Regions from separate parts of the Brevibacillus sp. RS1.1 genome, predicted to be linked through region 3. Evidence: riboswitches for the same ligand, from Rfam matches in the RefSeq annotation. Region 3 holds a riboswitch; each other region holds the start of a gene.
What was found. A riboswitch is a leader RNA that binds a small molecule or an ion and turns the genes downstream of it on or off. The one in region 3 is predicted to bind S-adenosylmethionine.
Positions count from the first base shown of each region.

Region 1: linked by a shared signal. The riboswitch ahead of HP570_RS04150 (aminotransferase class I/II-fold pyridoxal phosphate-dependent enzyme) and the one ahead of HP570_RS15545 (BMP family lipoprotein) in region 3 are both predicted to bind S-adenosylmethionine.
Region 2: linked by a shared signal. The riboswitch ahead of HP570_RS23415 (homocysteine synthase) and the one ahead of HP570_RS15545 (BMP family lipoprotein) in region 3 are both predicted to bind S-adenosylmethionine.

Region 1 covers NZ_JABSVA010000001.1:897,321-902,256, reverse strand. The annotation lists gene HP570_RS04165 (hypothetical protein) at 1-795, shown strand, start outside; gene HP570_RS04160 (DUF5665 domain-containing protein) at 805-1,146, opposite strand; gene HP570_RS04155 (pyridoxamine 5'-phosphate oxidase family protein) at 1,285-1,743, shown strand; SAM riboswitch class I at 1,818-1,937, shown strand; gene HP570_RS04150 (aminotransferase class I/II-fold pyridoxal phosphate-dependent enzyme) at 2,032-3,195, shown strand; gene HP570_RS04145 (trans-sulfuration enzyme family protein) at 3,192-4,379, shown strand; gene HP570_RS04140 (YhcN/YlaJ family sporulation lipoprotein) at 4,403-4,936, opposite strand, start outside.
Region 2 covers NZ_JABSVA010000009.1:75,102-80,037, reverse strand. The annotation lists gene HP570_RS23425 (MFS transporter) at 1-20, opposite strand, end outside; gene HP570_RS23420 (ArsR/SmtB family transcription factor) at 17-1,066, opposite strand; gene HP570_RS23415 (homocysteine synthase) at 1,221-2,525, opposite strand; SAM riboswitch class I at 2,618-2,724, opposite strand; gene HP570_RS23410 (rhodanese-like domain-containing protein) at 3,036-3,347, shown strand; gene HP570_RS23405 (SCO family protein) at 3,401-4,054, shown strand; gene HP570_RS23400 (YqzG/YhdC family protein) at 4,051-4,389, opposite strand; gene HP570_RS23395 (hypothetical protein) at 4,492-4,936, shown strand, end outside.
Region 3 covers NZ_JABSVA010000004.1:262,639-267,574, reverse strand. The annotation lists gene HP570_RS15555 (DUF3298 and DUF4163 domain-containing protein) at 1-360, opposite strand, end outside; gene HP570_RS15550 (methyl-accepting chemotaxis protein) at 516-1,991, shown strand; SAM riboswitch class I at 2,143-2,265, shown strand; gene HP570_RS15545 (BMP family lipoprotein) at 2,466-3,494, shown strand; gene HP570_RS15540 (ABC transporter ATP-binding protein) at 3,616-4,936, shown strand, end outside.

The DNA.
Region 1 (4,936 bases), on a different contig from region 3:
AGCGAACAGGTAAAGATCGTTCCAAAAGCAGAAGAAGATCAGGAAATGATCATCCATACCATGTCTGTATTGGATGCGAAGAAAAAGGAATTAAAAGTAAAAGGAATTGTCAAGCAGGGGGCAGACAAAGTAACTGTCACCTATAATGGCGTGAAAAAAGACGCAAACGTGAAGAAGCTATGGGATGGTGTAGGCAGCTTTACGGTTTCAGTAAAGGATGTACAAGCCGCAAAAGATCAAAAAGCCTTGATCGAGGTTTACGAGGATGGCAAGAAGGTTGATTCCGAATCCGTTCAGGTAGAAATCGTTAACGCTCCTGATAAGGATCAAGCGACCACATATGTCATCAAGGCGACTGCTGTAAACAATCCTGCCGCCAAGTCCATCCAGGTGAAGGGGACAGTAAGCGGCTGGAACAAAAAGGACGATGCTGAGCTGGTTGTGATCGCTCCTGACGGGAAGAAAAAAGAGATCAAACCGAATGACAAAGGCGAGTTCTCTTTGACGTTGTCTTACAAGAATCATTCCTTTAGTGCCAAATCGATTCAATTCGCATTGTATGAAGACGATAAGCTGATTAAGAAAGCTGACGTTGCACTCAGCACAAAGGTCATTGTCGAGCCTGTGAAGCCTACAGATGGCGATGAAGACGATGATGATGACAAAAAGAAAAAAGAAAAAGGGAAGCATAAAGATAAGCATCCCAACGGCAATGCGTATGGCTATTGGAAAAAGCACGGTAAGGAATGGAATGAAGATCACGATGATGACGATCATGACGAGGACAGAGACTAGTCTCTATCATTAAGGCCGTTGCTTGTAAGTCTCGACGTACTCCACCAATTGTCTGATGTAATCCCCCAAAATGGGGATCGAAAGAAATTGCGTCAAGAGGGAGCCGAGGAAAGCCAAAACGATAGCAGTACCAATCGTCAATCCCAGACCCCGGGCAAGACCTGCGAGGAAATTGATCCAGAGCAGCTTGCGCGGGGCTGTGTAATTTTGGATCACATCTGCTAGTCGGATATCTTCTAAGAACATCGCAATTTTGTGCATCCGCTCATTTACCTTCCGAACTTCCTGAAGCTCTTCAAGTACTTGGTCAATTTGCTGCATGAGGCGATCTGTAGGCGACAAGCTGTCCATCCCCTTCCATCATTCGGTATCGTTACCTACCAGTCTAGGGAAAAAGATAACGAGAATCAAGGTGGAGAGGAAACGTTTGCCTATCAGCTATGCGAAGGGTAAAATGAACGTACTAAACGTTTGATAGGAGGCTTTGAAATGGCTGAAACTGTTTCCCAAACTCTTTCCGAAGATTTATTCAAGCTCTTGCAAAAAGAGCGTTTTGTTACCTTGGGCACAGTAGACCATGAGTCAGGAGCACCATCGCTCAGTTCCTTGTCCTGGACGTTTGCTGTCAGCGCCGATACGATTCGTTTTGCCGTGGATAATCGCTCACGTATTTTGGCTAATATTGCGAAGGAACCGCAGGTTGTCCTGCACTTGATCGGTGCCGGCTCGTCTTTCGCCATTAATGGTCGTGCTGTCGTTAAAACAGACCGCCTGGAAGGTGTTCCGCTCAAGCTGGCCATGGTAGAGATCAAAATTGAGGCTGTTCGTGATATTATGTTTTACGGTTCCCGTATTTCCGCAGAACCACAATATGAAAAGACGTATGACAAAAACGCAGCAGCGAAGCTGGACAATCAAGTGATGACCGCCCTGAAAGATGCAAATTAACGGGTGGAAATAAATTGTTGACAAGAATCCTGCCGATCCATTAGTATTAGGGTCAATCGAATTGAATAGCAATCTTCTTATCCAGAGCGGCGGAGGGACTGGCCCGATGATGCCCGGCAACCAATCACCTGTATTTTAACAGGGAGATAATGGTGCTAATTCCTGCAGAGTTATCAAACTCTGAAAGATGAGAAGGATTTGCTTACGGTGACGTAAACAAAGCCTTCTTTCAGAGGAAAGAGGGCTTTTTTGATGCCCTCGTACACTATTGGAGGGAGAGAAACAGACATGAAATTGGAAACAAAGTTGATTCAGGCGGGAGTAGGCAAAGACGAAAAAACAGGGGCGGTGAGCTTTCCTGTTTACTATGCAACGGCTTATCGTCATCCTGCCTTGGGCCAGAGCACTGGCTATGACTATACGCGCACAGCTAATCCTACTCGCGCCATTTTGGAGGAGACCATCGCTATAGCGGAATCAGGAGATGCAGGATTCGCTTGCGCCTCGGGAATGGCTGCTGTTCATACCGTCATGGGTTTGTTTTCCCAAGGAGATCATCTGATTGTTTCGCTCGATCTGTACGGGGGAACCTATCGATTGTTCGAGCAAGTGCTCTCTCGTTACGGTCTGACGTTTTCGTACGTGGATTTGCGTGACATTGGTGCACTGAAAAATGCGATTCGCCCAGATACAAAGGCTATTTTCGTCGAGACACCAACCAATCCGCTCATGCAGATTACCGATATTCGAGCAGTAGCACAATTGGCGAAGCAGCACAGTCTCCTGACGATTGTAGACAACACATTCTTAACCCCGTATTGTCAACGCCCACTAGAGCTTGGTGCAGATATCGTCTTACATAGTGCGACCAAGTATTTGGCAGGACACAACGATGTGTTGGCTGGACTCATCGTAACAAAAGGAGAAGAGTTGTCGGAAAAAATCCGGTTTTTGCACAATTCAATCGGTGCTGTACTCGGACCTCAAGATTGCTGGCTTCTCATTCGCGGGATGAAAACATTGGCATTGCGGATGGAGCGCCATCAATCCAATGCCTTGATTGTAGCGGAAAAGCTGCGTGAGCATCCGGCAGTAGCGGAGGTATTTTATCCGGGTCTGCCAGAGCATCCGGGACATGAGATCCAGGTGAATCAAGCGACAGGGCATAGTGGGATGGTATCGTTCCGCGTACGCGATGTGGAGCAGGTGGGATTGTTCCTGCAAAATCTGCAAATCGTGTCCTTTGCTGAAAGCCTGGGTGGTGTTGAGTCATTGTGTACGTATCCGGCGACGCAGACTCACGCGGATATCCCGCAAGAAGTCAGAGAGCATGTCGGTGTTTGTGATCGATTGTTGCGGCTGTCGGTTGGCATCGAGCATCCAGATGATGTCGTAGCCGATTTGTTTCAGGCCTTGAATGCTAGTTTGGTCGTAGGGGGGAGTGTACGATGAATTTTGCCACCAAGATCCTCCACGGTTCCACTTGCATTGACCCGTTCACAGGTGCGTCGTCGGTTCCGATTTATCAAGCTTCTACGTTTCATCAGGCTGATATCGATCAGCCAGGTGCATTCGATTATGCCAGATCAGGCAATCCGACCAGGCAGGCTTTGGAAGAAGCCATTGCGTCTCTGGAGGGAGGCGCACGCGGTTTCGCGTTCTCATCTGGCATGGCTGCCATTTCCAGCGTGTTCATGCTGTTTTCTGCCGGAGATCATGTTGTAGTAGCGGAAGATGTATACGGTGGCACGTTTCGGTTTTTGACCAAGGTATTGTCGAGAATGGGCATCTCTGTAACGTTCGTGGATGCGACAGAGACAGAAGCCGTTCGTGCGGCCATTACACCGGCAACGAAAGGGGTTTACCTGGAGACCCCCTCCAATCCCACCTTAAAGGTGACAGATATTGCAGCGGTTTCTCGTATTGCGAAGGAGCGGGGCTTGCTCGTCATTGTCGATAATACGTTCCTTACCCCGTATTACCAGCGACCATTGGAACTTGGCGCCGATGTGGTCATTCATAGTGCAACAAAGTTTATCGGAGGGCATAGCGACGTCGTGGCTGGTCTGGCCGTGACCAGAGAAGCTGGGTTAGGGGAGCAGCTCTACTTTATCCAGAATGGCATGGGAGCGATTTTGGGTGTGCAGGACTGCTGGCTCGTGATGCGAGGGCTCAAAACATTGAAAGCCCGACTGGATGTGAGCACGAAGACAGCCGCGAGCTTGGCTGATTGGTTGTCTACGCATCCACAAGTAAGTCGCGTTTACTATACGGGACTGGCGGATAATCCCGGTCACCTGATTCAAACACAACAAGCGACTGGTCATGGGGCTGTTCTTTCCTTTGATGTAGGGAGCCGCGAGCGTGCAAAAGCGCTGTTTGATCGCGTGAAATTGCCGATTGTGGCAGTCAGCCTCGGGGCAGTGGAAACGATTCTCTCGTATCCAGCTACGATGTCACATGCAGCGATGCCCGCTGAAGAAAGAGCTGCAAGGGGAATCACAGACGGTTTGATCAGATTGTCAGCTGGTTTAGAGGATTTCGATGACTTGGTGGCAGATTTGAATCAAGCACTGGATCATTTGCCATCTGAAGCACCAGCCTATAAAGAAAAAGAGGTATTCTCCCGGGCTTAAATCCGGGGGATACCTCTTTTTCTTTAAGGTGTTCCAGTACGATTTGCGTTGATTTTGTTTTGTCCTTGTGGCTCTTTGTGCATGCGCTTTTCTTTTACTTGGGAAGGGGTTTCTTCACGAGGCTGCACACTGCGTGGCAGTTGGGGAATGATCCGACCTACCATATCCGCCAACTCTTCGGTAATTCCGGCAATCGGATGGCCACGACGAATATCATCTCTCATTTCCCGTAAACGCTGGACGATGGCAGGGTCTGCAGTAACGACAGCATTCGCTCCTTGAGGGTCTTCTTTCAGAGCTTCCGCAACTGTATACTTAATGACGCCAACTTCTGGGCGATCCAGATTCGGATCCACAGTAATACCGACTACCGCATATTTGCCCAAGACCACAGCCGTGGCGCTGTGCACCCTTTTCACACGTGTTGCTAGTTGGGCGAGACGATCAGCGGTGGCTTGGGAAGATTGATTATAAGCAGGCTGAGGAGCTGTTTGCTGAACACGCTGAGTATGAGTGGCATGCTTTGGCTGTTGTGCAGCCTGATTCGTCGGGGTTTT
Region 2 (4,936 bases), on a different contig from region 3:
TGTACAGCGGTTTGGCTCATGGGGTGCTCCTGTCCAGGAATTCATCCCATAACAGGGGAAGCTTGTCCAGCGTATGACGGCGGAGTCTGTAACGGGAGCCTGCTGTTTCAACGAGATGGGCAGACCGCAGCATGGATAGGTGATGGTGTACTGTCGATTTCGCCATTGAGAGTTGATCGGTTATCTCTTGCAGGCTCAGGTCTTTTTCCGCGAGCATTTTGACCATGCGCAGCCTGTGCTCATCTCCGAGTGCTTTTAAGGCTTGCACCAGTGATGGGGGTGGCTGATAAGGATCTACAGCATCGTGCAAATTTTCGTCGGCAACAGGGTAATAAAAAATCTTCGTACCGACAGCATCGGCCTGTACAGTCCACGGGCGGTAGATCGCTTGCGGAATCAGCAGTACGCGTGTCACGGCAGGCTCTGGGAGGTAGCTCGATCCCGTCGCATACTCCACAAAGGCTTCAGGGTTGAGCTTTCCTAGCTTGCTTTGTTTTTGCGACCAATCCCGTTCTAGCATGCGAACGATTTTTTCCTCATGTGGCTTGATGTGAGTGGTATACCAGCCTTCCATCAATCCGAGAATATGACTCCGCAGCACTTCTCCATCAACGGAAGTAATATGTTCGATATACGATTCAAAAAAGAGATGTGCGCTGCACGCTTCCTGTAAAGCGGCGCAATCATCCTTGCTTCCTTGTGCAGCCTTCCGCCGTGCTTCCTGCCTATTTTCACCGAGGTAAGGGAGGGCTTCGTATCGGAGCTGTTCGATTGAGAGCTCTCTGACATACGAGAGAAAGGAATCCAGATCAGCGAAAGGGCAAAGATCAAGTAGTTGCAAAAGCGTCTTCCACGTGTTGTGCTTCTTCGCATATTCGACCTCTTGCCGTACAGAAGGTGATAGCTCGGCCAACAGTTGACGCCAGTAGGTAGGAGGGTGCTCCATCGTGTGATGCAATTGGTCGTAGGTAGCGGCAGCGATTCCCAAGGCAGCTTCGAATAAAGGAGAATACGAGAGCTCAACCCGATAGGTCGTTCGTTCACTGCCAATGTTCAAAATCTTCATGTGATCATCCTTCCAAAATTTGTACATAATTATGTATTTTATAAAATACGAATTTAAAATTCAATATTTTTCGAACGAAATGAGAAAAGGAAAAGAAGAATCACAACTCTCTATCCAAAGAGATCATGTGATTCTTCTTTCTGTAAAGATATGGTTAGCCGACCGTGGATAATTGCAACGCACGCTGTAGTGCTTGCTCCAGATCAGAGAGGATATCGTCGATCGCTTCTGTGCCGACTGAGAGACGAATAAGCCCCGGGGTCACTCCGGCTGCTGCCTGCTCTTCTTCCGTCATCTGCTGATGTGTTGTGCTGGCTGGGTGAATGATGAGTGATTTGGAGTCTCCGACATTTGCGAGATGGGAGAACAGCTTCACTGACTCGATCAATGTTTTTCCTGCCTCAACGCCACCGCGAATGCCAAAGGTCAGGATCGCGCCAGCACCTTTTGGCAAATATTTTTGGGCCAATTCACGCTGGGAGTCTGACTCCAATCCCGGATAACTCACCCACTCTACCGCAGAATGATTGGCGAGAAACTGGGCTACTGCCAAGGCGTTCTGGCTATGCCGCTCGATGCGCAGATGCAGAGTTTCTAATCCTTGCAGGAACAAGAAGGAGTTGATCGGAGCGACTGCTGCTCCGATATCGCGCTGGAGCTGGACACGTGCCTTGATAATATAGGCAAGCGGACCGACTGCTTCTGTATAGACGACGCCATGGTAGCTTGGATCTGGAGTAGTCAGACCTGGGAATTTTCCGTTGTTCCAGTCGAATTTTCCTGAGTCTACGATGATACCGCCAATTGCTGTTCCGTGGCCGCCGATGAATTTGGTGGTGGAGTGCACGACGATATCGGCCCCGTGCTCAAAAGGACGGCACAAAATCGGAGTCGCAAAGGTGTTGTCCACGATCAAGGGCACACCATTCTCGTGAGCAATATGGGCGATCGCCTCGATATCAGCGACATCAATACGCGGGTTGCCGATTGTCTCGCAAAACACGGCTTTTGTCTTTTCATTGATATAGGCCCGGAAATTTTCCGGATTGGATTGATCTGCAAAATGAACCTTGATACCGAGGCGGGGAAGAGTGTGGGCGAACAGGTTGTAGGTACCGCCGTAGAGGCTGCTGGAAGCGACAATCTCGTCACCCGCATGTGCAATATTTAAGATGGCAAATGTAATGGCAGCCTGCCCGGATGCGGTCGCGAGTGCACCAACACCACCTTCGAGCAGAGCAACACGCTTCTCGAATACATCCTGTGTGGGATTCATGATGCGTGTATAGATGTTCCCAAACTCTTTTAGGCCAAACAGGTTGGCTGCATGCTCCGTATCGCGGAAAACATAGGAGGTCGTCTGATAGATCGGAACAGCACGTGAGCCTGTTACAGGGTCAACCTCCTGCCCACCGTGTACCGCAAGTGTTTCTGGCTTCCATTGTTGTTGATCGGACATGTCCATCTCTCCTTTTACTATAAGGGAATCAGCGAATAAAAAAACGGAGCATTCTCCTGAGAAGAAGAAGGCTCCGATCATGCACGGGCTTGTGTTCATCTCTCAGAATCACTGGATTCTGCAGGAATTGGCACCATGCAGCTAGTCTGCTGGTTGCCGGGCTTCGTAGGGCCTGTCCCTCCACCGCTCTTGATGAAAATAATTGTTGTCGTAATTGTATGAAAATAAGTCCGTGCTGTCAATGTGGAATATACAGTTATCAGGGAGGTTTTTATGTATATATGAATGAAGGTGGCTTACTCATGCCATTAATTTGTAACGGTTTTGTCTCAAGCTGTTCACATCCCGTGTGGCTACTGCCGTAGCGAAATAGGAGATAATGGTAGAAAATAGGGAACATCAATGCAGGGTGAAGCCAAGTGCTCCTCGCGTTAGAAAAGTAAAAAAGCGTGTGATATCATGGAGGTGGTTGCAACTGATCTGATCGTACATATAGGAGGATAAATAGCGATGAGCCATGGAGTAAAGGAAATCACACCACAAGAGCTGTTGGAAAAGCTGGAAGCCAAAGAGGAACTGCAAGTCATTGATGTACGTGAAGTGGATGAGTGGAATGCAGGTCACATTAAAGAGGCAAAGCTGATCCCACTTGGCTTTTTGCCACATCGTATCGATGAGCTGGATAAGAACATTCCGATTGTGATGGTTTGCCGCAGTGGTGCCAGAAGCAATACAGCTACAGAGTATTTGAGTGCACAAGGGTATGACGTGGCGAATATGGTTGGCGGCATGCTCGCATGGCCAGGTGAAGTGGAACAATAAACGAGATAGAAACAGTGTGAATGCCTCCCGTGTGTAATCAGGAGGCATCACACATGGGACAAGCAGGGAGGAAGCAACCGATGAGTGAAGGAGCACAATTGCAGCAGGAATCTGCAATGAAGAAACATTGGTTTCCTGTGTTAGCTGGTATTATCATTTTAGCTATCGTCGGAGTATTTGGTTATAATTATATGACAAAAGAGAAGATCGAGGTATTGAAGCCGATTGCAGACTTCACCTTAGACAACAGTGACGGAACAACCTATACATTTCATTCAAGTGCTGGCAAGGTACGACTGGTAGAGTTTATGTTTACCAAGTGCCCGGATATTTGTCCGGCGACTACGTTTAACATGGCCAAGCTGCAAGATCAGTTGAAGGAAAAGGGACTGTTCGGAGACAAAGTGGAGTTTGTTTCCATTTCCTTTGACCCTGATAACGATACACCGGAAGTCTTGCAGGAGTATGCAGCCAAGTTCAAGGCAGATCAGAGTGGCTGGAAGTTCCTGCGTGGGGACGCTCAGGCTGTAGAGAAAGTAACGAAGGATTTTGGTCTGATGGTCATTAAGCAGCCAGATGGTTCTTATTCCCACACGGCTCGCATGTTCCTTGTGGATGGAGAGGGAAACATGCGTCGTGCGTACGGGATGGCAGCTAACATGGAACTGGAAGTCATGATGAAAGAGATGGTACAGCTCGCTGACTAGCGGGTCTCCTCATAGAAGATGTTTACGACCTCTTCTGTTTGATTCACGAATTCAATATGAACGAGTAACGCCCACCTGCGATTGCTTTCTTGAAGCAAGAGCTTAAACGTCTCTTCTGACGTGGTGGGCGTTTTTTGTTTTCGTCCGACATGCAGGTAGTCCACAATTTGAGCGTTTGGATATCGCCTCATCGTTTCCTGCATCGCGAGCCTGCCCCATTTTGCATAGGGAGGCTGGGCATAGGTAGGGAACGGCTGAAAGATGAGCAGGAAAAGGACGGTGGAGAGAAGGGGCATCATGTTCCGATAGCGAAATAGGCGACGAGCTGTTTGCACTTGCTATTCCCTCTCTTTTTCGAATGATTTGCCATGTATTTTGAAGACTTTTCGGAATATCATTCGTAGAAAATAATGACAATGAAATGCGGGAGGTTTTCGATGCATTACTTGCTCATTCCCTTATTTGGCGTTCCTGTTTTGGTGGGGGTTCTTACGGCGATTTTTCAAAAGCCTCCTTTCTGGAAAAAATGGGGGCTGACGATTGCTTCAGCCGTATTGATTTACGGAGGCTGCTTTGCCGCGAATGTATATTGGCAAGTGAAGTATGGCATTCCGGTGTTACCTACGGAGTCTGATTTGGAGGTCTTTTTCTATTTTTGTATCCTGTTAGTGTTTGTTTGTATTCTCCTGTATATTGGCTTTTTGATCACGATGAGAAAACAGTTTTGGAAGATGAACCTCGTTTTTCTATGCACAGCTTTTGGTTTGTTTAGTTTTTTTGCCGCTGCCTTTTTAGGGATGGGTCCCTTTTTGAAGAAAGCGGAGTACGTGATCGTCGTACAAAAAGCAAAAGACCAGTGGAAAGAGGCGAAGATGGACAATG
Region 3 (4,936 bases):
TGGCTTGAATAATTCCCGCAGTGTATACAGCTTGCCTGTTTGGATATCAGCGGTGATCGAACCGAGGAAGGTCATGCCGTGAGCCATTTGCGGTGTATAGGCGTAGTTGCTCAACACAACACTGAAAATACCGCGTTCGTTTGTCTTGATTTCGTAGCTTCCTTGCATTTCTGTATTTCCCGGTACCTGGACCCGTTGTTGCTCGTGAATTAAGCCTTGAACCGTTTGATAAATCGCCCGGTTGATATCTTTTTCCGCTTGCTGGTTGGCTAATCCCGCCAATTGCGGATAGTAAATCGTGGTGTTCGGACGGCTAATCGTCCGTGTCAGCACGGTAGCTGGCAATTGATTAAGTTCCACTTTTCTCCGTTTACCTCCTGTACGCGAGAGTTGTGTAATAGCCTATTCGAAATTGTTTTTGGCTGTTCTCACTTTTTTCACAAATTTGCCAAAGGTTTGGCTATATAATGGGGAAAGAATCCGATACATAAGTAAAAAGCAAAAGGGGGGCAATTATGATTCAATTGATTCGCAATACCTTAACTGACAAAGAAGGTTTTATGATTTTTATCCTATGGAATCATTTGTGGATGGCGGGGCTCATTGCCTACCAAGTGGATGTGAACTTCTGGAAAGTGACGTCCTTGGGATTGCTGGTCACTTTAATTGTTTCGCCGTATTATTTCATTCGCAAGGATAGTCTTGTAATTCGTTACCTGGTGGCAATTGGACTCATGTTTTATGCGATTTCATTCGATCACTTTACCGATTACCAGGAGATCACCTTCCTCGCTTTTATCGTCATGGGCTTTTTAGCAGCGTATTTGGATTGGAAGCTGGTCGTAACAGCGGGAATTACCCAAATCATTGTCACGGTTATTGGGTTCTACACAGGAACCTACCAGATCTTCGATGGAGATTTTTCGGAGCTCAATTTGCTTATGCGTATTGTCACGATTCTCATGATGATGGGAGCCGTAACGTATCTCTGTCTCGCCGGACAAGCCTCTCTGCAAAAAGCGCACGACGCAAGGCAGGAAGCGGAAGAGAAGGAGCGCCGTCTGGGAGAAATGCTTTTGAACATCCAGGAAATGACGGAGCAGCTAGATCGTACAAGCGATCATGTGCATGAGCATGCGGAAGGTACGAAGCGCAATACAGATGAAATGATGGTAGCCTTCAAGGAAGTCGCCGTCGGTATGGAATCGCAGGCGAATTCTACGGTGAAGATCGAAGAAGAGGTTCAATCCATCGATCAGGAAATCGAGGCAGTCACATCGCAGACCAACGCAATGAAAACAGAATCGCAACAAAACAACCGTCGTTTGACAGAAAGCGTTCAGATGATGAACGATCTGTCCTCACAGATGGAGCAAATTGTGCAGGCAGTCAATGTAGCAGCCTCTACGATTCACCAGCTCAATCGACAGGCGAATCGCGTAGAGGAAATTGTCGGCGCTATTAATCAGATCGCGACACAAACGAATCTGTTGGCACTGAATGCGGCGATTGAATCGGCGCGTGCAGGCGAGCATGGACGGGGATTTGCTGTGGTAGCGGATGAGGTACGTAAGCTGGCAGAACAAAGCGCGACAGCCACACAGGAAATTACTGACATTCTCAAGTCGCTCCACCAGGAAAGTGAGAATGCGGTGCAGCATATGAGCAGTGGGGAAGTATCTGTTGCAAAAGGCCAAGAGCTGGCCGTAAAAACAGTGGCCTCCATTGAAGCAGTGCGTGCCGGAATGATGGCCTTCCTAGAAGCAGCTGATCAAGTAAGCTCCAGCATGGACCGGGTAAAAGTGCGTTCCGGCGAGGTTGCCATCGAGATGTCGACCATTACAGCGGTAACCGAGGAATCGGTAGCCAACTTAGAAGAGTTGTTTGCGACAGCAGAAAACCAGCATCAAAAAGTGCGTGAGATTACGGAAGAGCTGGGTGAGCTAAATACGTTGTCGCATCGCCTCCAGCAAACCTTTCACGTAAATTAGAGGTTGCGCTTCTCGCCAATTTCTAGGTGCTGAAAAGACGACTTTTTAAACTTTTATTTACTTGTAGAAGTGTTTGGAATTGAGAAAAAAGAATTGCATTTTCGAACCGTTCTGCTAGAATGAATTCCATTGTAACTAAATATATTCACCTACCTTATCAAGAGCGGCGGAGGGACTGGCCCGATGATGCCCGGCAACCACTGATCATGTCTATGCATGAACAGAAAGGTGCCAATTCCTGCAAAACCTGTACCATGGTTTTGACAGATGAGGAAGAGAACGGCTTCGTACGCAAACTCTTCCTCCGGGGAGAGTTTTTTTGTTGTATTTGTAAAAGAAGAGGAGGAATAAACGAACGATAAATTAATTTTATAAGAGAATATTCGTAAATAGTATTGAAAAAATAGGTAAAAAGCCGTACATTACCTAATAGGATAAAGAAAAACGTAAAGTTCGGATAGGGAGAGATACATCATGAAGAAGTTATTGCTGGCATTAACGACATTCGCAGTATTGGCAACAGGGTGCTCGACTGGCACAAGCGCACCGGCAGATCAGCCAGGAGGACAAGCAGCAGGACAAGAGGGCCCGGCCAAAAAGCGAATTGCTTTGATTTTGCCTGAGAAAATCGGTGTGAATCCATTCTTCCAACAAATGGACGAGGGTGCAAAGAAAGCCGCACAAGAGCTGGGCGCAGAAGTAAAAACGATCGAATCTACAGACCATGGAGCGATTGAAGAAAATCTGCGTGTGGCTGTTGCAGAAAATTATGATTTGATCATCACTTCTTCCTTTACATCAGAGGATGCATTGAAAAAAGTGGCTACCGAAAATCCTGACCGTAATTTTGCGATTATTGATACCGTAGTGGATTTGCCAAACGTTCGCAGTGTTACCTTCCGTGAGCAGGAAGCGGCTTACTTGGTGGGAGCAGCAGCAGGTCTGGCAACGAAAACGAACAAAGTAGGTATGGTTGTCGCTCTTGATATTCCGCAGTTGAAAAAATGGACGGTTGGCTTCGGAGAGGGCTTGAAAGCGACAAATCCAAAAGCAGAGCTGATGGTCAACTATGTAGGAAGCTTCACTGACCCGGCAAAAGCGAAGGAATTGGCTTTGCTCCAAGCTTCCAAAGGCGCTGATTTCATTAACGGTGCAGCAGCAGTAGGCGACCTCGGCGTTTTCGAAGCAGCGAAGGAAAAAGGCTTCTTCACAGCAGGTCAGGACGTTGACCGTACCACGATTGATCCAGAGCATATTGTTCTGTCCCAATTGAAAGGAACTGACGCGGCAGCTTATGAAACCGTGAAGACCTTTGTAGAAGGAACGTTTAAACCAGGTGTTGTGGCATACGGCTTGAAGGAAAAAGGTGTTGGTGTAACCTATGTCACACACGAAAGCAAGACGCCGCTGAATGCTTTTATTGGACAAGAAGTGGTGGATAAAGTGAAAGCGATCAGCGATGAGATTGTAGCGGGTAGCCGCAAAGTACCAGACCAGTTTTAAAAAGGTTCTCGGTACTGAACGTTTATTTATAGCTTGTGCACAGTGATGGATGTGACCGACTACGGCTGTGTAGTCGGTCTTCCATTTTCATAAAAGGACGTACAGAAATGAGGGAGTGGGAATGACCGATCGCTTGGAAATGAGGGGCATGACCAAGAAGTACGGAGATTTTACCGCCAACGACAAGGTGTCGTTCTCACTGGCAGCAGGAGAGGTCCATGCGATTGTCGGGGAAAATGGAGCGGGCAAAACGACACTGATGCGGATGCTGTACGGGATGGAGCAGCCGACGTCGGGAGAGATCGTGTTAAACGGCAAGCCAGTTGTTTTTCGCGGACCAGAGGACGCGATTCGAAATGGAATCGGGATGGTTCACCAGCACTTTATGCTCTTCGGAGAATTCAGTGTGACTGAAAATATCGTGATCGGATATGAGCCGAAGAAAGCAGGCTTTTTCAAAAGAAAGGACGCAGAGGACAAGGTGCGGGCGCTGAGTGAGCAGTATCGCATTCCGATTCATCCGCAGGCGATGGTAGCGAGTTGCTCGATTGGGGAACAGCAACGGGTCGAAATTCTGAAGGTCCTGTATCAGGGAGCGGATATTATCGTGTTGGACGAGCCGACTGCTGTCCTTGCCCCGCTGGAGGTACGCGACCTGCTGCAAACGATTCGAAACTTGGCAAAGAGCGGCAAGAGCGTCATTTTGATTACACATAAGTTGCAGGAAGTCATGGAGGTAGCCGATCGTATTACGGTACTGCGCGGGGGCAAAGTGACGAGAACGGTTTCGCGGAATGAGACAAATGCAGATGATTTGGCAAGATTGATGGTCGGACGAGAATTGCAGGAGCTAGCTGAACGAGTTCCTCTGGATAAAGGCCCCTTGTTGCAGGTGGAGAATCTTGCGGTTCGAGAAAAGCAGACCCTTCTCGATCAAGTCAGCTTTACCGTACACCACGGGGAAATCGTAGGGATCGCAGGTGTTTCCGGGAATGGACAATCCGAGCTGCTACAAGCGATCAGCGGTTTGCGAGCGGCACAGGAGGGTACGGTGCGGTTAGGTGGCAAGGATGTGACGAACAAATCAGTCGCCACCATTCGAGATGCCGGCTTGGCGCATATTCCGGAGGATCGCTACCTGTGGGGAACGGCCAAACTCTCAAGCGTCGAGGAAAATGCGCTGATGGGCTATCAGCGAAAGCCTGCTTACAACCGCCGTGGCGTCGTTTTGCGGGAGAAATTCCGCCAAGTCGTAAAAGGCTGGGTTGAACAGTTTGCCATCAAAACAGGCTCCCGACAATTGCAGGAGCTGGCAGGGAATCTGTCAGGTGGAAATTTGCAAAAGCTGATCGTAGCAAGGGAGCTGGGACATGAAACCCCGTTTTTGATTGCAGCTGAGCCTACGCGAGGGGTGGATATCGGTGCCATGGAGTACATCCATC